One region of the Streptomyces sp. NPDC088252 genome, then DNA from elsewhere that is predicted to be linked to it. Evidence: riboswitches for the same ligand, from Rfam matches in the RefSeq annotation. Region 1 holds a riboswitch; each other region holds the start of a gene.
The links. A riboswitch is a leader RNA that binds a small molecule or an ion and turns the genes downstream of it on or off. The one in region 1 is predicted to bind cyclic di-AMP.
Positions count from the first base shown of each region.

Region 1 (6,194 bases):
GTGCGCCCAGCGCATGGGTGACAGGTCGATGGTGACCCCGTCGTCCACCAGGCACAGGCCGGCGCCGCTGTGTCCGCCGCCGCGGACCGCGACCACGAGACCCTCGTCCCGGACGAAATCGACCGCGGCCATGACGTCCGCCGCGTCGCCGCATCGCACCACGGCCGCCGGACGTCTGTCGATCATCGCGTTGTAGATCGTGCGGGCCGTCCGGTACTCCGGGTCCCGCGGAGCGATGACGGGTCCGCGCAGCGCGGCCCGCATCGCGTCCAGGGTGTCGAGCGCGGTGCCGTTCATGGTCCGGCCATCTCCCTGCTCACCTGGATGCGGACCGCTGCCCCGCCCGATCCCCGTCGGGCCGTCGAGGTGCGCGCCGCACGTGCACCGGGTGCCCCGGCACCCCGGGACCGGGGCGGGAGCGGCCGCCGTGGGCTGATGCCTCAAGCCTCCCCGCGGTCCGGGGGCCGTGCCAGTTCGCCGGACCGGGAGGAGCGAGACATGTGCGTCAGGGACGGGGCGGCAGGCTCTCAGACGAGGAGCTTCGTCTTCGCCCGCTGGTATTCCTCGTCCGTGATGGCGCCCCGGTCCTTGAGCTCGGCGAGTCTCGCCAGGTCGTCGACGTGCCTGCTCTCCTTGGGGGCGTGCGCCTCGGTGGCGCCGGCGGCCTCCCGTACGTACGCCTTGAAGGCCGCCTCCCGGTCCTGCGCCTCCTTGACGTCCCGCTTCCCCATGGATTTGCCGCGCACGATCACGTACACCAGGACGCCCAGATACGGCAGCAGCAGGGCCACGACCAGCCAGCCCGCCTTGCCCCAGCCGCCGAGGTCGTCGCTGCGGAAGATGTCGGCGATGACCTTGAAGAGCAGGAACAGCCACATGATCCAGAGGAAGAACCAGAGCATGGTCCAGAAGAGGTTGAGCAGGGGGTAGTTGTCCACGGTCGGCTCCCCTATCACCGCGAGTCATCGCGTCGACTGACTGAAAGATAAATCAGTCATATCACCCCATATTCACCCTCGCTCGTTGGTGTTCGAGACCCTCCTCGGGCGGCAGGCGCGGAGTACCGTGGAAACGTCGAGGGAGGCTCCGGCCTCCAGGAGGCGGGGTCGCCTCGTGGTCATGAAGCGGCGTGAACGGCGTGAGCAGCGACGCGGAGAGCGGCGCGAGCGGCGGCGCGGGCAGGCGCACGCAGGGACGCTCGCGAGGGCGCATGCACAGGGCGGATGAGTCCGCCTTGAGCCCGGTCGGGGCGATCGGCCGCGTCACCGTGCCGATCCCGCCCGACGGTCCGGGCGAAGTGCTGGTGGCCGTACGGGGCGGGTCGGAGGCCTACACCGCATGGTCGACGACGTCGATCGACAGGGACGTGCGCGTCGTTGTCGTCGACTCGGTCTCGGCGCGCGGGGTGATCGTGGAACGCCTGCCGCCCTGAGCCGGAGCAAGGGCGCACCCACGTCGAGCAGTCACATACGGCAGGAGTCTTCCGATGTTCTTCTGGCATGTTCCCGCCCCCAACGAGGCGATGCTCATATCCGGTTCCAAGGGGCAGACCCTGGACACCCAGTTCCGGATCGTCACCGGCCACGGCAGTTTCGTGCTCCCGGTCAAACAGAAGGCGCGCATGCTCTCCCTGGCGCTGCGCGAGGCGGAGATCACCGAGGACTGCGTGACCCAGCAGGGCATCCGCCTCAACGTCCGGGCCGTCGCGGTCTTCAAGGTCGGCGACGACGCCGTGTCCATCGCCAACGCGGCACGCCGATTCCTGACGGAGCAGGAGCAGATGGAGGAGCTCGTCGGCCGGATCTTCGCCGGACACCTGCGCTCCATCGTCGGCGGACTGACCGTGGAACAGATCATCCGCGAGCGCAACCGGGTCTCGCAGGAGGTCATCGCGGGCAGTCACGGCGAGATGGAGAAGCTCGGCATCGTGGTGGACGCGCTCCAGATCCAGGAGATCGACGACGCCACCGGCTACATCAACAATCTCGCCGCCCCGCACGCCGCCGCGGTCGCCAGCCAGGCCCGGATCGCCGAGGCCAAGGCCGACCAGGAAGCCAGTCAGCGCGAGCAGCAGGCCGCCGCGCTCAAGGCGGAGTACGAACGTGACACCGCGATCAAGCGGGCGGGCTTCCACGCCGAGACCGAGCAGTACAACGCCCGCGCCGCGCAGGCCGGACCGCTCGCCCAGGCCCAGGCCTCGCACGAGGTCATCGAGGAGCAGACCGCGCTGGCCGAGCGGCAGGCCGCGCTCGCCGCGCAACGGCTCGAAGCGGAGGTCCGACGTCCGGCGGACGCCGAGGCGTACCGTCAGCGCACCCTCGCCGAGGCGGCCCGGGACCGGGTGAAGTTCGAGGCCGACGGCAACGCGTACACCGAACGGACCATCGCCCAGGCCCAGGCCGACGCCAACAGTGTGCGCGCCACCTCGCTGCGCGACGGCAACCAGGAGCTCATCGCGGCCAACCGCATCGTGGAGAACCTGCCGGCGCTGGCCGACGCGGCGGCGCGCGGCATGTCGGGGGCCGACCTCACCGTCCTCAACGGCACCAGCGGTGTCAATGAGATGGCCGCGGGCGTGGTCGGCCAGGGACTGGCGATCCTCCATGCGCTGCAGCGCGGCGCGAGTCCGATGAAGTCACCGGCGGTCGACGGGAAGGCCACTCCCCGTATCACCGAGACGAACTGATCCTTGGGGCCGCGCCGAAGGGGCGGGACGCGGGAGATTCGCCGAGTGGTCATGAGCGCGCCGGACATGCCGTAGAGTTGTATTCACCGACGCGGGGTGGAGCAGCTCGGTAGCTCGCTGGGCTCATAACCCAGAGGTCGCAGGTTCAAATCCTGTCCCCGCTACTGATGATTCGGGCCCGGCACGCTGCATGCGTGCCGGGTCCGAATCATTTCCCCCTGTTGCCGCCGGTCCCTGGGTACCGGTGACCGGTCGTCGGCCCTTCGGCCCTGTGAAGGGGCAGGACGGGCTGTGTGTGAGCCGGGCCACGTGCGTACCCCCATTGGCCGATGAGGAGTCGCCGCGCGCCCTTGGTCCGGTGAGCCTGGGGGTGGGGCGCGGCACCGTCCGCAGCCGAGCGCGTACCGGGCAGGAGACCACAGGTGTGGAAGCGGCTGAAGCGGCGCGGCAGACATGCCAGGGACGGTGTCCGTACCAGGCGGTTCGTCCGCGCGCTGCCCGCCCTGATGATCATCGGTGGGCTGGTGTTCGACTTCCTCACCCCGCCGACCTTCACCGCCATTCCGCTGTTCGTGGCCGCGCCGCTGATCGCCGCGCCGTTCTTCTCGCTGTCCAGCACCATCCTCACGGCCGTCGCCTCGATCCTGGCCATCATCACGCTGCGGCTGCACAGCAACACGTTGCCGCGAGCCGTGCCGTTGATCGAGCTGCTCACCCTGGTCACCGTGTCGGTCCTCGCGGTCGTCATCAACGGGGTCGTGCGGCGCAGCAACGAGCAATTGGCCTCCGCGCGGGTGATCGCGGAGACCGCCATGCGGGCCGTGCTGCCCAAACCGTCCGACCGGATCGGCGGGCTGCATGTGGCGGCGCGGTACGTGGCGGCGCAGGCGGACGAGTTCGTCGGCGGCGACCTGTTCGCCGTGGCGGACACCCCGCACGGGGTGCGGCTGGTGGTCGGGGACGTACGGGGGAAGGGGCTCGACGCCGTGGAGTCGGTGGCGGTGATCATCGGCGCGTTCCGGGAGGCGGCCGAGCAGGAGCGTTCGCTGGAGGGCGTGGCGCAGCGGCTGGAGCGGGCGCTGGCGCGAGAGGGGACGGGGCGGGGCGGGCTGGACGCGGTCGAGGGCTTCACCACCGCCGTACTGGCCGAGATCCCGTCCGGGCTGTCGCGGGTGCGGATCGTCAACCGCGGCCATCCCGAGCCGATCCTGCTGCATCCGGACGGGGCGCTGGACGTTCTGGGGCCATCGGTGCCCGCGCTGCCGCTCGGGATGGATCTGGGGGTGTGGCCCGACCGGGCGGACGAATGGGATCTGCCGGCGGGGACGACCCTGCTCCTCTACACCGATGGCCTCTCCGAAGCGCGGAACGTCGACGGGGTCTTCTACGATCCGGCGGCGCGGCTGCGCGGGCGGATCTTTCCGGGACCCGAGGAACTGCTGTCCGCCCTGACCGACGACGTGCGGCGGCACACGGGCGGCGAGACGACCGACGACATGGCACTGCTCGCGGTCGTACGTCCCGCGGAGGGGCAGCCGCACCGGCGCAGGACGGTGAAGATCGTGGGACTGGACACGATGTGACGGGTGGGGCGGGTGCGTGGTGCGGACCGGGCGGAGCCCGGGGCGCGGCATGCCACCGTCCGTAACCGAAGCGCACCGCTCCGCATAACATTTGACGCAACGTCAGAATCCGGGTAATGGCTGAGGGGCGCTCAACTCATCCGATTCCACCCGGTTATGTCACGTAAAGTCCAGGCCAAGACCGGAACGATCAGTGGGAACAGCTTGGAATCGGGCCCGGGTGTCTATTAACGTTCGATAACGCAGCGCGGTCGTCCCAGCCGTCGTCAGTGGCGGCACCGTGCGCGAGCGCCGAATTCCGCAAGGGAACCGGGGAACCACCTACATGGGGTGAATCGGACACCTGTGTCTCGTGAGAGGCAGAGGCGCCCGTAGGAGACCTTCCTGCTCCGAACCCGTCAGCTAACCCGGTAGGCGAGAAGGAAGGAAAGGAGTGCGCCCAAGTGGCGTCCAACAAGCCTGCCCCCGAGGCCCCCGCGCGGTTCACCTCCGACTTCGCCCCGGGTGCCGACTTCGGCTCCGGTTCTGACTACGGCCTCGGGTACGGCCCCGGTTTCGCTTCCGACGCCGGTTACGCAACCGCCGGGACGGGAACGGCGTTCGGCGCCAGCTACGGCACCGAGCCGGGAACGGCGTTCGGCACCGGCTACGGCACCGAGCCGGGCAGCGACTTCACCGGTGAGTTCGGGTCCGGTGAGTTGCACGGGCCCGGCGACTCGGCAGAGCTCCGCAGGGGATTTCGCGCCGACGGCGGCGGTGAGCCCGAACGAAGCCGGGAGGAGTGGAACCCCACCGAGGAGTCCGTCCGCCCCGTGCGCGGCAAGCACCGCGTCGCCAAGCAGCGCAACGGACTTGCCCGTAGCTCCACCGTGCTCGGGGTCGGCGTCATCGCGGCGGTCGGCGCGGGCGGCATGGCCACCGCGCAGAGCAAGCCGGCGGTCTCCATCTCGCTTCCCGATTCCATCGCGGACAACCTGCCCGACGCCAAGTCCCTTCCCGGCGTGGGTTCCCTGTTCTCCGGCGAGTCCGAAGCCGACAAGGCCGAGGCCGTCGCCGCGTCCGCTCCGCTCACCACCGCCGGCATCACCACCGCCGAGGCCCAGCGGGGCACGACGGACGCGGGCGAGGCGCTCCGTGCCCGTATCCTCCAGCAGGCCGAGCAGCAGCAGGACGCCGCCGACGCCGAGGCCAGGGCCGCCGAGGAGAAGGCGGCTGCGGAGAAGGCCGCCGCCGAGGCCAAGAAGCAGCAGGACGCGGCCGAGGCCAAGGTCGCCGCCGAGAAGAAGAAGGCGGCGGAAGAGGCCAAGAAGAAGGCGGAGGCCCTGCGGCTCGCCAAGCTCGCCGCGAGCTACGCCATCCCGACCACCTCGTACACGATCACCTCGACCTTCGGCGAGGCCGGCTCGATGTGGTCCTCCGGCTACCACACCGGCCTCGACTTCGCGGCGCCGACGGGTACCCCGATCAAGGCCATACACAGCGGCACGATCAAGTCGGCCGGCTGGTCCGGTTCATACGGCTACCGCACGGTGCTGGAGCTCGAAGACGGTACGGAGCTGTGGTTCTGCCACCAGTCCTCGATCGGTGTCAGTGTCGGCCAGAAGGTCACGACCGGTGACACCATCGGCCGGGTCGGCGCGACCGGCAACGTCACGGGCCCGCACCTCCATCTGGAGGTCCACACCCCGGCCGGTACGGGCATCGACCCGATGGCCTGGCTGCGCGGCAAGGGCCTCAACCCCTGATCGGCCGGCCGCCTCGCGGCCCACATGACCCGAGCCGGTTCGCCGGCCGCTGAACCCCGGCAGCCCTGACGCTCCCCCCGACGTCAGGGCTGCCGGTCGGATACGGGCCTGCCCGAAGGGCCGGCTGCCGGAATAGCGGACCCGCCGGTATCCGTTGATCCACACATGACTTCTCTTCGT
Region 1 covers NZ_JBIURS010000016.1:154,708-160,901, forward strand. The annotation lists gene ACIOHC_RS28920 (FAD-binding oxidoreductase) at 1-297, opposite strand, end outside; gene ACIOHC_RS28925 (SHOCT domain-containing protein) at 528-938, opposite strand; gene ACIOHC_RS28930 (hypothetical protein) at 1,235-1,432, shown strand; gene ACIOHC_RS28935 (SPFH domain-containing protein) at 1,487-2,686, shown strand; tRNA gene ACIOHC_RS28940 (tRNA-Met) at 2,777-2,850, shown strand; gene ACIOHC_RS28945 (PP2C family protein-serine/threonine phosphatase) at 3,109-4,269, shown strand; cyclic di-AMP (ydaO/yuaA leader) riboswitch at 4,549-4,701, shown strand; gene ACIOHC_RS28950 (M23 family metallopeptidase) at 4,968-6,014, shown strand; gene ACIOHC_RS28955 (aldo/keto reductase) at 6,180-6,194, shown strand, end outside.

Region 2 (6,194 bases), on a different contig from region 1:
AGTTCGCGGAGTGCTGCCCCGGTCAGCTCTCGGAGCGGAACCGCGGGAACGCCGAGCGGCCCGCGTACACCGCGGCGTCGTCGAGGATCTCCTCGATGCGCAGCAGCTGGTTGTACTTGGCGACGCGGTCCGAGCGGGCCGGGGCGCCGGTCTTGATCTGACCGCAGTTCACCGCGACGGCGAGGTCGGCGATGGTGACGTCCTCGGTCTCGCCGGAGCGGTGGGACATCATGCACTTGAAGCCGTTGCGCTGGGCCAGCTCGACGGCGTCCAGCGTCTCGGTCAGCGAACCGATCTGGTTGACCTTGACGAGCAGGGCGTTGGCGGAGCCCTCCTCGATGCCGCGGGCCAGACGCTCCGGGTTGGTGACGAACAGGTCGTCGCCGACGATCTGCACCTTGGCGCCGAGCTTGTCGGTGATGACCTTCCAACCGGCCCAGTCGTCCTCGTACAGCGGGTCCTCGATGGAGACCAGCGGGTACGCGGAGACGAGCTCCTCGTAGTACTCGGTCATCTCGGCGGCGGAGCGGGACTTGCCCTCGAACTCGTACTTGCCGTCCTTGTAGAACTCCGAGGCGGCGACGTCGAGCGCGAGCGCGATGTCCTTGCCCGGGACGTAGCCGGCTTCCTTGATGGCCTCGACGATCAGGTCCAGGGCGGCGCGGTTCGACTCCAGGTTCGGCGCGAAGCCGCCCTCGTCACCGAGACCGGTCGAAAGACCCTTGGTCTTCAGGACCTTCTTCAGCGTGTGGTAGACCTCGGCGCCCCAGCGCAGGGCCTCGGAGAAGGACTCCGCGCCGATCGGGGCGATCATGAACTCCTGGATGTCCACGTTGGAGTCGGCGTGCGACCCACCGTTGAGGATGTTCATCATCGGAACGGGCAGCAGGTGTGCGTTCGGGCCGCCGAGGTAGCGGAACAGCGGCAGGTCCGAGGCCTCGGAGGCGGCGTGGGCGACGGCCAGGGAGACACCGAGGATGGCGTTCGCGCCGAGCGAGCCCTTGTTCTCCGTGGCGTCCAGGTCGAACATCGCCTGGTCGATCAACCGCTGCTCGGTCGCGTCGTACCCCACGAGCTCCGGGCCGATCTGCTCGATCACGGCGAGGACGGCCTTCTCCACGCCCTTGCCCTGGTAGCGGTTGGGGTCACCGTCGCGAAGCTCAATGGCCTCGAACGCACCGGTGGAGGCGCCGGACGGCACGGCAGCACGGCCCGTGCTGCCGTCGTCGAGGCCAACCTCGACCTCGACCGTGGGGTTCCCCCGGGAGTCGAGGATTTCCCGGGCTACGACGACGTCGATGGACGGCACGAGGCATCTCCTTCTGGGATATGACACTGGTTGTGCAGGGTCACTTTGGCCTTGCGACAAGAGCCTAACCGGCCCGGCCCGCTCAGTCGGACGACCGCCCGTCCCCTGGGACGAAAAAGGACCCAAGAGCGAGTATTGCGGGGCAAACAGCCAGAATTTTACTGGCCAGTAACTATAGAAGTTGAACGATCACGCACCGCCGGGGCCGCCCCCGGGACCCAGGCCGGCCCCGCCCGTACGGACGCGATACGGGCCCGCCCTCAGGGATGCGATACGGGGACGACGCGCCCCGCCGGGACGGAGCCGCCGCACATACAGAGGTGACGCGCCCCGCAGAAGCAGGGGGCCACACGGAAACCCCGGCCCGGCGCGTACGGGGGAATGCGCGCCGGGCCGGGGTGCTCAGGGAGGAGAGGCCCCGGACTACTTCGTCAGGTGCAGCTGCTGACCCGGGTAGATCAGGTCGGCGTCCTTGACGATGTCCTTGTTCAGCTCGAACAGGTGCTGCCAGCCGCCCTTGACCTTGTGGTCGGCGGCGATCCGGCTCAGGGAGTCGCCGGAGACGACCTTGTACTCGCCGTCGCCCTTCTCGACCTTCTCGCCGGTCGGGGTGGTGACGGTCTTCTTCGACTCGGCCTGCGGGGCGGTGGAGCGGTCCGAGCGGTTGGTGGCGGGGGCCTCGGTGCGCTCGGCCTTCTTCGGCTGGGCCGGCTGCGACTGCCGCTCGGGCGCGGCCGGGGCGCTCTGCTGCTGCGTGGCGCCGGAGTTGGTCTTCGAGGAGGAGCCGGTGTCGACGCCCGGGTCCACACCGTCGTTGCGCAGGTTGCCGGCGCCGGCGCAGCCCCAGGCACCCGGGCCCTGCATGGCGAGGAGCTTCTCGGCGGTGGCGATCTGCTGAGCCTTGGTGGCCAGGTCGGCACGGGGGGCGTACTGCGTACCGCCGGCGGCGGCCCAGCTGGACTGCGAGAACTGCAGCCCGCCGTAGTAGCCGTTGCCGGTGTTGATGGACCAGTTGCCACCGGACTCGCACTGCGCGACGGCGTCCCAGGTCGCGACGGAGGCTGCGGAGGCACCGGTCGCACCCATCAGCGGGACGGCGACGGCGGTACCGGCGACACCGGCGAGCGTGGCGACACGGACGGCCTTGGACGGGCGGCGGTGCTTGCCCTTGCTGGAAAACAGCATGGAACTTCTCCTCACCGACGCCTACGAGGTGAGCTGTCGGGTTCGGGCCAAGTGAGTTGCCCGGTCGCACGTCCTAGCACGCGACTTCACCCCAAGCCGCCCCTGATCCACCTTTCGGCGATCGGGCCGGCGCCTACCTGGGTCCCCCGCTCCTGCCTACGGCGCTTTACGCGTCTGTTCCCTTCGACCGACGGCAGGATTCGGCGTGACGGTCGACGGGGCCCGCGGTGCGAGCGGTTCCGACCGTAAACACAGGCAACCCCCACATTCAACGATGGACACATCGGACAATCAGCCCTTACTTGCATCTGAGGAACCGTCGTTTTCGCAGGTCGGAGGCGATGCGGAAGGGCTCCCCGGGCGCGACACGCCAGTTGACGCAAAGAGACCCATGTCTCACTTACGCATAAGTGGACATAGGTCCCCTAACTACCCCGATTTTTGAGGCTCTATTAGCCGATTTTCAGACTGCCCTCAGTCGGCCTTCACGTCGAGACGGAGGCTCTGGCCAGGGAGGATGAGGTCCGGGTCGGAGCCGACCGTCCCCCTGTTGGCCTCATAGAGTGCGGGCCAGCCGCCGGGAACCTTCTGTGCGTCAGCAATCGCCCAGAGGTTGTCGCCGGAACGGACGGTGTACGCGCCGTCGGCAGCCGCCGCGCCCGCGTCGCGGGCGTCGCCGCCACCGCGGGAGGCATGGCGACCCGACTCGCGGTCGACGCCGCCGTTCGCGTCCGGGCTCCCTTCGGGCGCCGGGGCGCCGCGGTGCTTGCCGCTCACACCATTGGACGAGTCGGACGTACGGGGTGAATCGGACGCATCGTCGGACGGGCCCGAGGACGGGGCGGCCGACTCGGTGGCCGAAGGCTTCGCGGAGTGGCCCTTCCTGCCCGCCGACTTGCCGTGGGCACCCGAGGCGCCAGCCCTGTCCGACGGCGTGGCGGCATCGGACGGGGTGGCCGACTCGCCGTCAGCCGGCTCCGCACCGCTCGTCGGCTCGCCGGAGGGCGCGATCCCCGGGTCGACACCCGGCAGCGCCCCGTCCGCCGCGAGACCGGAGATGACCGCACAGCTGGGCCACGCCCCCGGACCCTTGTCGGCCAGGACCTTCTGGGCCACGGCTATCTGCTGCGCGCGGCTGGCGAGGTCGGCACGCGGGGCGTACGACTCGCCGCCGTACGCCTTCCAGGTCTCCGGCGAGAACTGCAGGCCGCCGTAGAAGCCATTGCCGAGGTCGGCGCTCCACATGCCGCCGCTCTCGCACTCGGCCACCCGGTCCCAGGTCGTGGCGTCGGCCGCGTGCGCACCGGCCGCGCCGAGCAGCGGGATGGCGATGGCCGAGCCGGTCACGCCCGCGGCGACGACGATGGCGGGTGCCTGACGAGGGCGACGGTGTCTGCCGTTCGCGGAGCCCATGGGGTTGCCTTCCGTGTGACTGACGAGTGACTGGTGAGTCGAACGGTGAACCTAGCGGGACTCGAACGCGTGTCACAAGTCGATGCAGCGCAGATCACGTGAAAGTCACAGAGTTGACAGTGTGTCACCTTGCGTCGTGGGGACCCCCGGCTCGAACTCCACCGGCAACGTGCGCAGTCCGCGCATGATGAGCCCGCCACGCCACCGCAAATCGGCAGGTTCCACCGCAAGCCGCAGGTCCGGAAGGCGCCTCAGGAGCGTGGAGAGCGCGGTCTGTCCCTCCAGCCGGGCGAGTGGTGCTCCCAGGCAGTAGTGGATGCCGTGCCCGTATCCGAGGTGCTGATTGTCACGCCGTGCGAGGTCGAGCGTGTCGGGGTTCTCGAAGCGTTCCGGGTCGCGGTCGGCGGCGGCGAGCACGACGAGCACGGGGTCACCGGCCGCGATGTCCTGCCCGCCGAGTGTCAGAGGCTCGGTGGCGAACCGCCAGGTCGCCAGCTCCACCGGGCCGTCGTAGCGCAGCAGTTCCTCGATGCCGGTCTCCAGCAGTTCGCTCTCCCCCGCATCGAGGGAGAGATGCAGCCGCTCACGCTGCACGGGGTTGCGCAGCAGGGCGTACACCCCGTTGCCGATGAGATTGACCGTCGTCTCGAAGCCGGCGAAGAGGAGGATGAAGGCCATGGCCGCGGCCTCGTTCTCGGTGAGGTGCTCGCCGTGGTCGCTGGCCCGGATCAGCCCCGAGATCAGATCGCCCCCCGGGTTCTCCCGCTTGCGGTGGATCAGCTCGGCGAGATAGCCGCGCATCTTCTTCACCGACCTGGCCACCCCGCCGCGCGGACCGCCGCCGTGGCGGATCATCATGCCCGCCCAGTCCCGGAAGTCGTCCTGGTCCTCGCGCGGCACGCCGAGCAGATCGCAGATCGCGTAGATGGGGAGCGGGAACGCGAAGTCGTGGATGAGGTCCGCCTCCCCCTCCGCGATGAAACGGTCGATGAGGCGGTCCGTCAGTTCCTGCACGCGGGGCGCGAACTCGGCGACCCGTCGCGGGGTGAACGCCTTGGAGACGAGACGGCGCAGCCGGGTGTGGTCGGGCGGGTCGATGTTCAGCAGATGCGTCATCAGCTCCGCCTTGCGCTCGCCCGGGATGCCCGTCTTCCCCTTGGCGTGCGCCGGCTCGGCGTGGTGCGCCGGGTTCTTGGAGAGCCGGCCGTCGGCGAGCGCCTGCCGGGCGTCCGCGTACCGGGTCACGAGCCACGCCTCGACGCCGCTGGGCAGCGCGGTGCGGTGCACCGGGCTGTGCTCGCGCAGCCAGGCGTAGGCCGGATACGGATCGGTGGCGAACTCCCAGGTGAAGAGTTCGGGCGCACCGACGGGGCAGACGGCGGGGTGATCGCCGGGGTCACCGGCGGGGCCGTCGACAGGGCGGGAGCCGGGGTGGTCCGCCGGGCCGTCGGCGGGGCGGTCACCGAAATCACCGGCGGGGCCGTCGGCGGGCAGATCGGCGGGGCGGTCGGCGGGGCTGTGGTTCACCCCCCGACGTTATCCGTTGCCCTCCGCCGCTCGGATGGCGTCCCGGTAGGCGCGGCCCGCGGCCCTCAGCGCGGCCTCGGGGTCGATGCCGTCCTGTTCGGCGCGCACGGCGAGCGCGAGGAGCTCGTACCCGATGCCGTCGCCCGTGGGGAGTGCCACGTCGAGCCCCGCGGTACGGACCCGGCCGGCCAGTTTCGCGGCCAGCGCCAGGCCGGGCTGGCCGAGCGGCACTCCGTCGGTGACCGAGTCGCGCCGCTTCTCGGTGGCCTTGGTCCGCAGCCAGTGCGCGTGCACGTCCTGGGGGGTCTCGGCGGTCTCGTCGCCGAAGACGTGCGGGTGGCGGTGGATCAGCTTCTCGACGAGGGTCGCGGCCACGTCGTCGACGGAGAACGGTTCCTCCCCGTCCTCGGCGATCCGGGCGTGGAGGACGACCTGGAGCAGCACGTCCCCGAGCTCCTCGCGCAGCTCGTCGCGGTCGCCGTCCTCGATCGCCTCGACGAGTTCATACGCCTCCTCGATGGCGTACTTGGCGAGGCCCTTGTGGGTCTTCTGCGAGGTCCAGGGGCACTCGATCCGGATCCGGTCCATGATCTGGACCAGATCGAGGAACCTGGCCCCCGGCAGATCGTACGAACCGGGCAGCAGCTCCAGGTCCGGCATCCGCACCCGACCCGATCCCGCGAGCCTCGCGAGCCCGTCGGTCAGCGACGGGCTGCCTTCGCCGCTCGTCAGGACGACGACGCTCCGGCCGCCCGCGCAG
Region 2 covers NZ_JBIURS010000004.1:94,474-100,667, forward strand. The annotation lists gene eno (phosphopyruvate hydratase) at 23-1,309, opposite strand; gene ACIOHC_RS10070 (transglycosylase family protein) at 1,733-2,494, opposite strand; cyclic di-AMP (ydaO/yuaA leader) riboswitch at 2,498-2,668, opposite strand; gene ACIOHC_RS10075 (transglycosylase family protein) at 2,969-3,907, opposite strand; gene ACIOHC_RS10080 (cytochrome P450) at 4,013-5,401, opposite strand; gene ACIOHC_RS10085 (nucleoside triphosphate pyrophosphohydrolase) at 5,444-6,194, opposite strand, start outside.
Region 2: another riboswitch for cyclic di-AMP. It lies ahead of ACIOHC_RS10070 (transglycosylase family protein); the one in region 1 lies ahead of ACIOHC_RS28950 (M23 family metallopeptidase).

Region 3 (6,194 bases), on a different contig from region 1:
TGAAGGGCTGGCTGAGGTCCTGGGGCAAGCCGCTGCCCGCGGCCTCTGCCTCAATGGGTGACATGCCCGGCATGGACCATGGCTCGAACGGCTCCGGAATGCCCGGGATGATGTCCGACCAGGACATGAGCGGCCTTGAGGCAGCCAAGGGCAAGGACTTCGACAAGAAGTTCGCCCGGCTCATGATCGGCCATCACGAGGGCGCGGTCACCATGGCCGAGACCGAGCGCAAGAAGGGCGCCAACGCCGACGCGAAGAAGCTCGCCGATGCCGTCATCACCGCCCAGACGGCCGAGATCGAGAAGATGAACAAGATCATCGCCAGGCTCTGACCCCTGCCGGGGGTGCGGGCCTCGGCCTCACGCGGCCCGCACCCCCTTCCGTGCGTGTTCCTCGGAGCCACCTGACCGCTCAGCCCGCTTCCGGCGCCGCGAGCAGGTCTCCCACCTCCTCCGCGGTGGTGTCCTGGAGCTCCTCCCCGAGGACCAGCCAGCGGGTGATGCCGACCGATTCGAGGAACGGCAGGTCGTGGCTCGCGATCAGCAACGCACCCTCGTAGGACGCAAGTGCGCCGGTCAACTGCCGCACGCTGGCGATGTCGAGGTTGTTGGTCGGCTCGTCCAGCATCAGCAGCTGCGGGGCCGGTGCGGCGAGCATCGCCGCGGCGAGCGCGGCACGGAAACGCTCTCCGCCGGAGAGTGTGCCCGCCGGCTGTTCCGCGCGCTTGCCCTGGAACAGGAAGCGTGCCAGCTGGGAGCGGATGTGGTTGTCGGTGACTCCGGGAGCCATCCGGGCCACGTTCGCCGCGACGCTGAGCTCGTCGTCCAGCACATCCAGCCGCTGCGGAAGGAATCGCAGTGGTACGTGTGTCCTGGCCTCGCCGGACAGCGGAGCGAGCTCGCCGGTGAGGGTGCGCATCAGTGTCGTCTTGCCGGCACCATTGCGCCCGACGAGTGCGATCCGCTCGGGCCCGTGCACATGGAGGTCGCCCTGCTGCAGCCTGCCGAACCGGGGGCGCAGTTCGTGCAGGCTCAGCACGGTGCGGCCGGCGGGAACAGCGGTGCGGGGGAGGCTCACACGGATCTCGGCATCGTCACGGATCGCGTCCGCGGCTTCCTCATGGCGGTCGCGCGCCTCGCTGAGCCGATCCTCCTGGAGGCCGCGAAGCCTTCCCGCGGACTCCTGCGCGGACCGCTTCCGGCGGCCGGCGAGGATCTTCGGGAGCCCCCCGTCGGCCTCCGTCTTCCTGCCCTGACGCCGGCGTCGGGCCAGCTTCACCTCGGTCTCCTCCAGCTCGCGCTTCTGGCGGCGTACATCCGCCTCCGCGGCGCGCAACATCCTTCCGGCGGCCTCCTGCTCGATGCTCAGGGCTTCCTGGTAGGCCGACCAGCCACCGCCGTACCAGTTCACGGAACCGGAACGGAGTTCGGCGATGCGGTCGACGCGCTCCAGCAGTTCGAGGTCGTGGCTGACCACGACCAGCACGCCGGAGCGCCAGTTGTCGACGGCCTCGTAGAGCCTGCGCCGAGCGAGCACATCGAGGTTGTTGGTGGGCTCGTCCAGCAGAAGGACATCGGGACGTTCCAGCAGAAGCGCGGCCAGGCGCAGGAGAACGGTCTCGCCCCCGGACAGCTGGGCCACGGTGCGGTCCAGTCCGATGCTGCCGAGTCCCAGGGAGCCCAGGGTCGCCACGGCCCGTTCCTCGACGTCCCAGTCGTCGCCGATCGTCTCGAAGTGCCTCTCGTCCACGTCCCCGGCTTCGATGGCGCGCAGCGCGTCGCGCCGCTCGGCGATGCCGAGGGCCGCGTCCACACGCAGCGTCGTGTCGAGGGTGATGTTCTGCGGCAGGTAGGCGAGGCTGCCGCCGACCGCCACCGAGCCCTGGGAGGGACGCAGCCGGCCGGCCAGCAGTCGCAGCAGGGTGGACTTGCCCGCGCCATTGGTACCGACGAGTCCGGTACGGCCCCGGCCGATGCTGAGCGAGAGGCCGTCGAGGACGGTCGTGCCGTCCGGCCACTGGAACGACAGAGCGGAGCAGGTGAGCGAAGCGCTGGGGGCAGTGGGTGTCGCCATGATGATCCTCGCAGTCGCAAGCGTGGTGAAGGGGGCTTCGTATGCGAGCACCACGCAGCGACCGTGCCGAGAAGGAGGGTGCGGCGGTCCGGAAGGTCGAAGGACGGCTGAGGCACCGAGGTCGCATCCACGCGGGGTCACGGGCAGGGGAAGGCACTGCTACTGCGTGACGGGCGTACGGCATGAGCCGTACGGCGCGATGTTCGCGAACCTCAGATGCGCAACGTCCACCTCTATCGGAGACAACAGGGCCGTTTGGAACGATAACGAGCCGCAGGACGAAAGGCAAAGCCCCGAGGCGACGGAGCCGTTTCGGACGTGGTCGGTCCGCCGAGCGGTGTGCAGGAGCGAAGCCCCTTCGAGTCAACAGACGAATGTCGCTATATGACCGATTTGCCCAAAATTAATAACTTCGTCAATAAAGGGGCTTTCTCTACCTGTCGCGCCATTTAGATACAAAAAGAAATGTCCCTTTTGTGACTTCGTGGTGCGAGTCACGTTCAAGGGTTCGAAGGTCTCGGTGACCGGTGCGCTGCCCTTCTGTGCAAGGAAATTCAGCCGCGCGGTGTGAGGTGGATTACTGCGAATTCCATTGATCGATCTTGTAAATGAAATGTGATCCAGAAATGGGGACTTGTTCCTTTCGGTGTTTCTCGCCTACGGTCACCGTCAATCCGGACGGAACGCCAAATCCTGCCGCCGTCCGAGAATCCGACCCATCTCGTGTACGGCAGGAGCGGGGGACCCAGGTAAGCCGCCGGTCCGGTATCCGGAACGGCTCGGGGTGAAGTCGCATTCGCGTGCGGCCGGACATCTCCAGTCCGAACCCGACAGCTCACCTCGCAGGCGACGGAGAGGAATTCAGCATGTCCATAACGGGTAAGCACGATCGTCGCAAGTCCACTTCGCTGACCCGCGGTTTCATCGCCGCGGCCACCGGCGGAGTCGCCCTCGTACTTCCGCTGGTGGGTGCCGGCTTCGCCTCCGCCGCGCCGGCGCAGGCCGCCACCGCCAAGGAAATCTCCGTACAGAAGGCTGCGCCCGCAACGTATTCCGTGATCGCCGGCGACACCCTTTCCAAGATCGCGAAGGCGCATTCCCTCAGCGGTGGCTGGCAGAAGCTGTACGCGGACAATCGAGAGGTCGTCGGCGACAATCCCGGACTGATTGTCCCGGGCATGACGCTGACAATCGGGGCAGCCACCCCCGCCGCGACCACCGTGAAGACCGCCGCTGCATCGGCCGCGACCACCCCGGCGGCAAAGCCCGCGACGTACGCGAACAATCTGGACGGCTGGATCAGGGAGGCGCTGGCCGTCATGGCCCAGCACGGCATCCCCGGCGGCTACGACAGCATCCACCGCAACATCATGCGTGAGTCCTCCGGCAACCCGCTGGCCATCAACAACTGGGACTCGAACGCCGCCAAGGGAACGCCCTCCAAGGGCCTTCTGCAGATCATCGACCCGACGTTCCGTGCCTACCACGTGCCCGGCACGTCCATGGACAGCTACGACCCGGTCGCCAACATCACCGCAGCGTGCAACTACGCCGCCGACAAGTACGGTTCGATCGACAACGTCTTCGGGGCGTACTGACGCACAGCGGCACCGAAAGGCGGTTCAGGACCGACGGGTGGCGAGAGGCCGGGACTTCTCCCGGCAACGGATCACCCACCGGTCAGGGACCGCCTTTCGGCGGTTCGTCGGCCGGAGCCGCACGCGGCGGCGACGTCAGGTGACAGGGCGACAGGGGCCCGGAACGGTCACGTGGCGGGCGAGCCAGGACAGCAGGGGTGCCAATTCCTCCGCCGCCACGAGCACGGAGTCGACCAGCGCAGCCGTGTGCTGCGCGCAGTCCCCGCCGAGGGGGCGGGCGGCGGATACCGAGCGGTGCCGAAGGAGAGCGGCCCGCGGATGACCGGCGTCGTGACCACGCGGTACGCGCTGCATGACGTCACCGGTGATCTCGTACCCTCGCGCCTCCAGGGCCTCGACGGCGCGCACCAGCTCCGGTCCGCTCTCCCGCGCGGCAACTGCCGTACGGAACAACGGGATCTGCCCCGGATCCGGATAGTCCCAGCCACCTTTGATCCGGAGCCCGTCGAGATCGAAGCGCAGGCCGATCCGGACATTGCGCGCGATCCGGATCTCCGCCGCTTGATGCTGCCACCACCACGGATCCTTGCGGAAACCCCAGACGGAGAAGTCCTCGTACGCCCGGTCCGCGTCCGCCACCTCGTTCAGCAACGCGATCATGGGCTGCCGGACGAGGCGTTCCCGGTCCTTCCGGAGTTTCTCGCGCGCTTCCCGCGAAGGCGCACCCTCCAACTGCAGCAGCAGCTCGAATGCCTGCTCTGTCCAGCCGCTGAACGCTCTGCTCATGCGGAGGATCCTAGAACGTGCCTTTGGACTGGCGTCGCACGGCAGACCACAGTTTCGAAGACACGTCCCAAGGGCCGTCCCGCGGCGTCGGTACGTCGGCCGGTGACCGTCACTCCTGGGCGCTCTGCGTGGGCCGTTCCGAACGCCGGGGCGGCGGTCTGGGAACCGTGGCCGCCTCCCCCTCCCGAACGGACCGCACCACTGCGTCGTGCAAACGCCGGCTGTCATCCTCCGAGCAGCACGGCACCGGACTGCCCGACATGGTGAACCAGTCGATCGCCCCTGTGTACTGCACAGTCACCTGGGCCGTGTCATCGGCCCAGGTCGTGTGAACAGTCAGATCCCCGGACAGGATGCCGACCTCTTCCGTGAGCACGCCACCGTGCCCGGAGAACACACCGCGAGTCGTCCATGACGCCCAAGCCATGTATCCAGGCTGGCACCAAGGCGGTGGATGCGCGACCCGCGGCAGCCCGGCTTCGCGGCGCCCCACCCTTCCGGAATGCGGAACGGGCAAAACTTTCCCCGGGATCCGGCTGCGGTTCCCGTACCCGCCGATCCCCAACAGATTGACGCACTCTTAACGCCAAACAGTCGGATCCTGCTTCCGAAACAACGAATTCCGAAGGTGAACAGCTCTTGACCTGCGGAACTCGTCAGGATTGCATGTCGCGCTGGGAGCGATGAAACCACTCACCACGTCCTCGTCTGGAGGCGATACCGCTCCCGTGCTCAGACACCGCACCTGTTGATCGGAATCGCACGATGACCGAAACGCTCAGCGCTCCCCAGGCGCTCGCGCCGGCGACCGGCCCCACCCCCCAGAAGCTCAAGCGTTCCATCGGCGTCGTGGGCGGGACACTGCTCACGCTGTCCTGCGTGACGCCCGCCTCGACCCTCTTCGTGGTCGTTCCGGACCTGTTCTCCAGCCTCGGCACATACACCGCCCTCACCATCGCCATCGGCTCACTGCTCTGTATCGCGGTCGCCTTCTGCTACTCGGAGCTCGGCACCCTCATTCCGAGCGCGGGCGGCGAGTACGCCATGGTGTCGACCATGGCGGGACGGCTGGCCGGGTGGCTCGTCTTCGTGCTCTCCCTGTTGGTCGTGATGATCGTGCCCCCGGTCATCGCCATGGGAACGGCCGACTACCTCGCCCCCGTCGTGCACATTCCGGCCCCCGCCGCTGGTGCGGGCGTCATGGTGCTCGCCACCCTCGCCGGTCTCCTCGACCTGCGCGCCAACGCGTGGATCACCGGGATCTTCCTCGTCCTGGAGGTGATCGCGGCGGGCGTCGTCGCCGTTCTCGGGTTCGCGCACTCCGAGCGTGGGGCCTCCGCGCTGGTGCACGGGTCGGTCGCCTCGTCGAGCGGAACGACTTCCACGGTCACCGCGATGATGGTGGTCTCCGGGCTCGCGATCGCGCTCTTCATCACCCAGGGCTTCTCCACGGCCGTCTACCTCTCGGAGGAACTGGAGAACCCGCGGCGCAACGTCGCCCGTACCGTGCTCGCCACGCTCGCCATCTCCACGGCGGTCATCCTCGTCCCGGTCGTCGCCATCACGCTCGGCGCCCCGGACCTCGCGGCCCTGACCTCCGGGGACTTGAACACCATGGTCGCCGCCTGGTCCAACTCGGCCGTCGGCACGTTCGTCAGCCTCTGCGTCGCTCTCGCGATCATCAACGCGGGCATCGTCATGGTCATCCAGAACTCACGGGTCCTGTTCGCCTCCGCC
Region 3 covers NZ_JBIURS010000007.1:330,563-336,756, forward strand. The annotation lists gene ACIOHC_RS17500 (DUF305 domain-containing protein) at 1-332, shown strand, start outside; gene ACIOHC_RS17505 (ATP-binding cassette domain-containing protein) at 412-2,073, opposite strand; cyclic di-AMP (ydaO/yuaA leader) riboswitch at 2,748-2,935, shown strand; gene ACIOHC_RS17510 (transglycosylase SLT domain-containing protein) at 2,940-3,671, shown strand; gene ACIOHC_RS17515 (DUF2461 family protein) at 3,807-4,457, opposite strand; gene ACIOHC_RS17520 (hypothetical protein) at 4,567-4,884, opposite strand; gene ACIOHC_RS17525 (APC family permease) at 5,223-6,194, shown strand, end outside.
Region 3: another riboswitch for cyclic di-AMP. It lies ahead of ACIOHC_RS17510 (transglycosylase SLT domain-containing protein); the one in region 1 lies ahead of ACIOHC_RS28950 (M23 family metallopeptidase).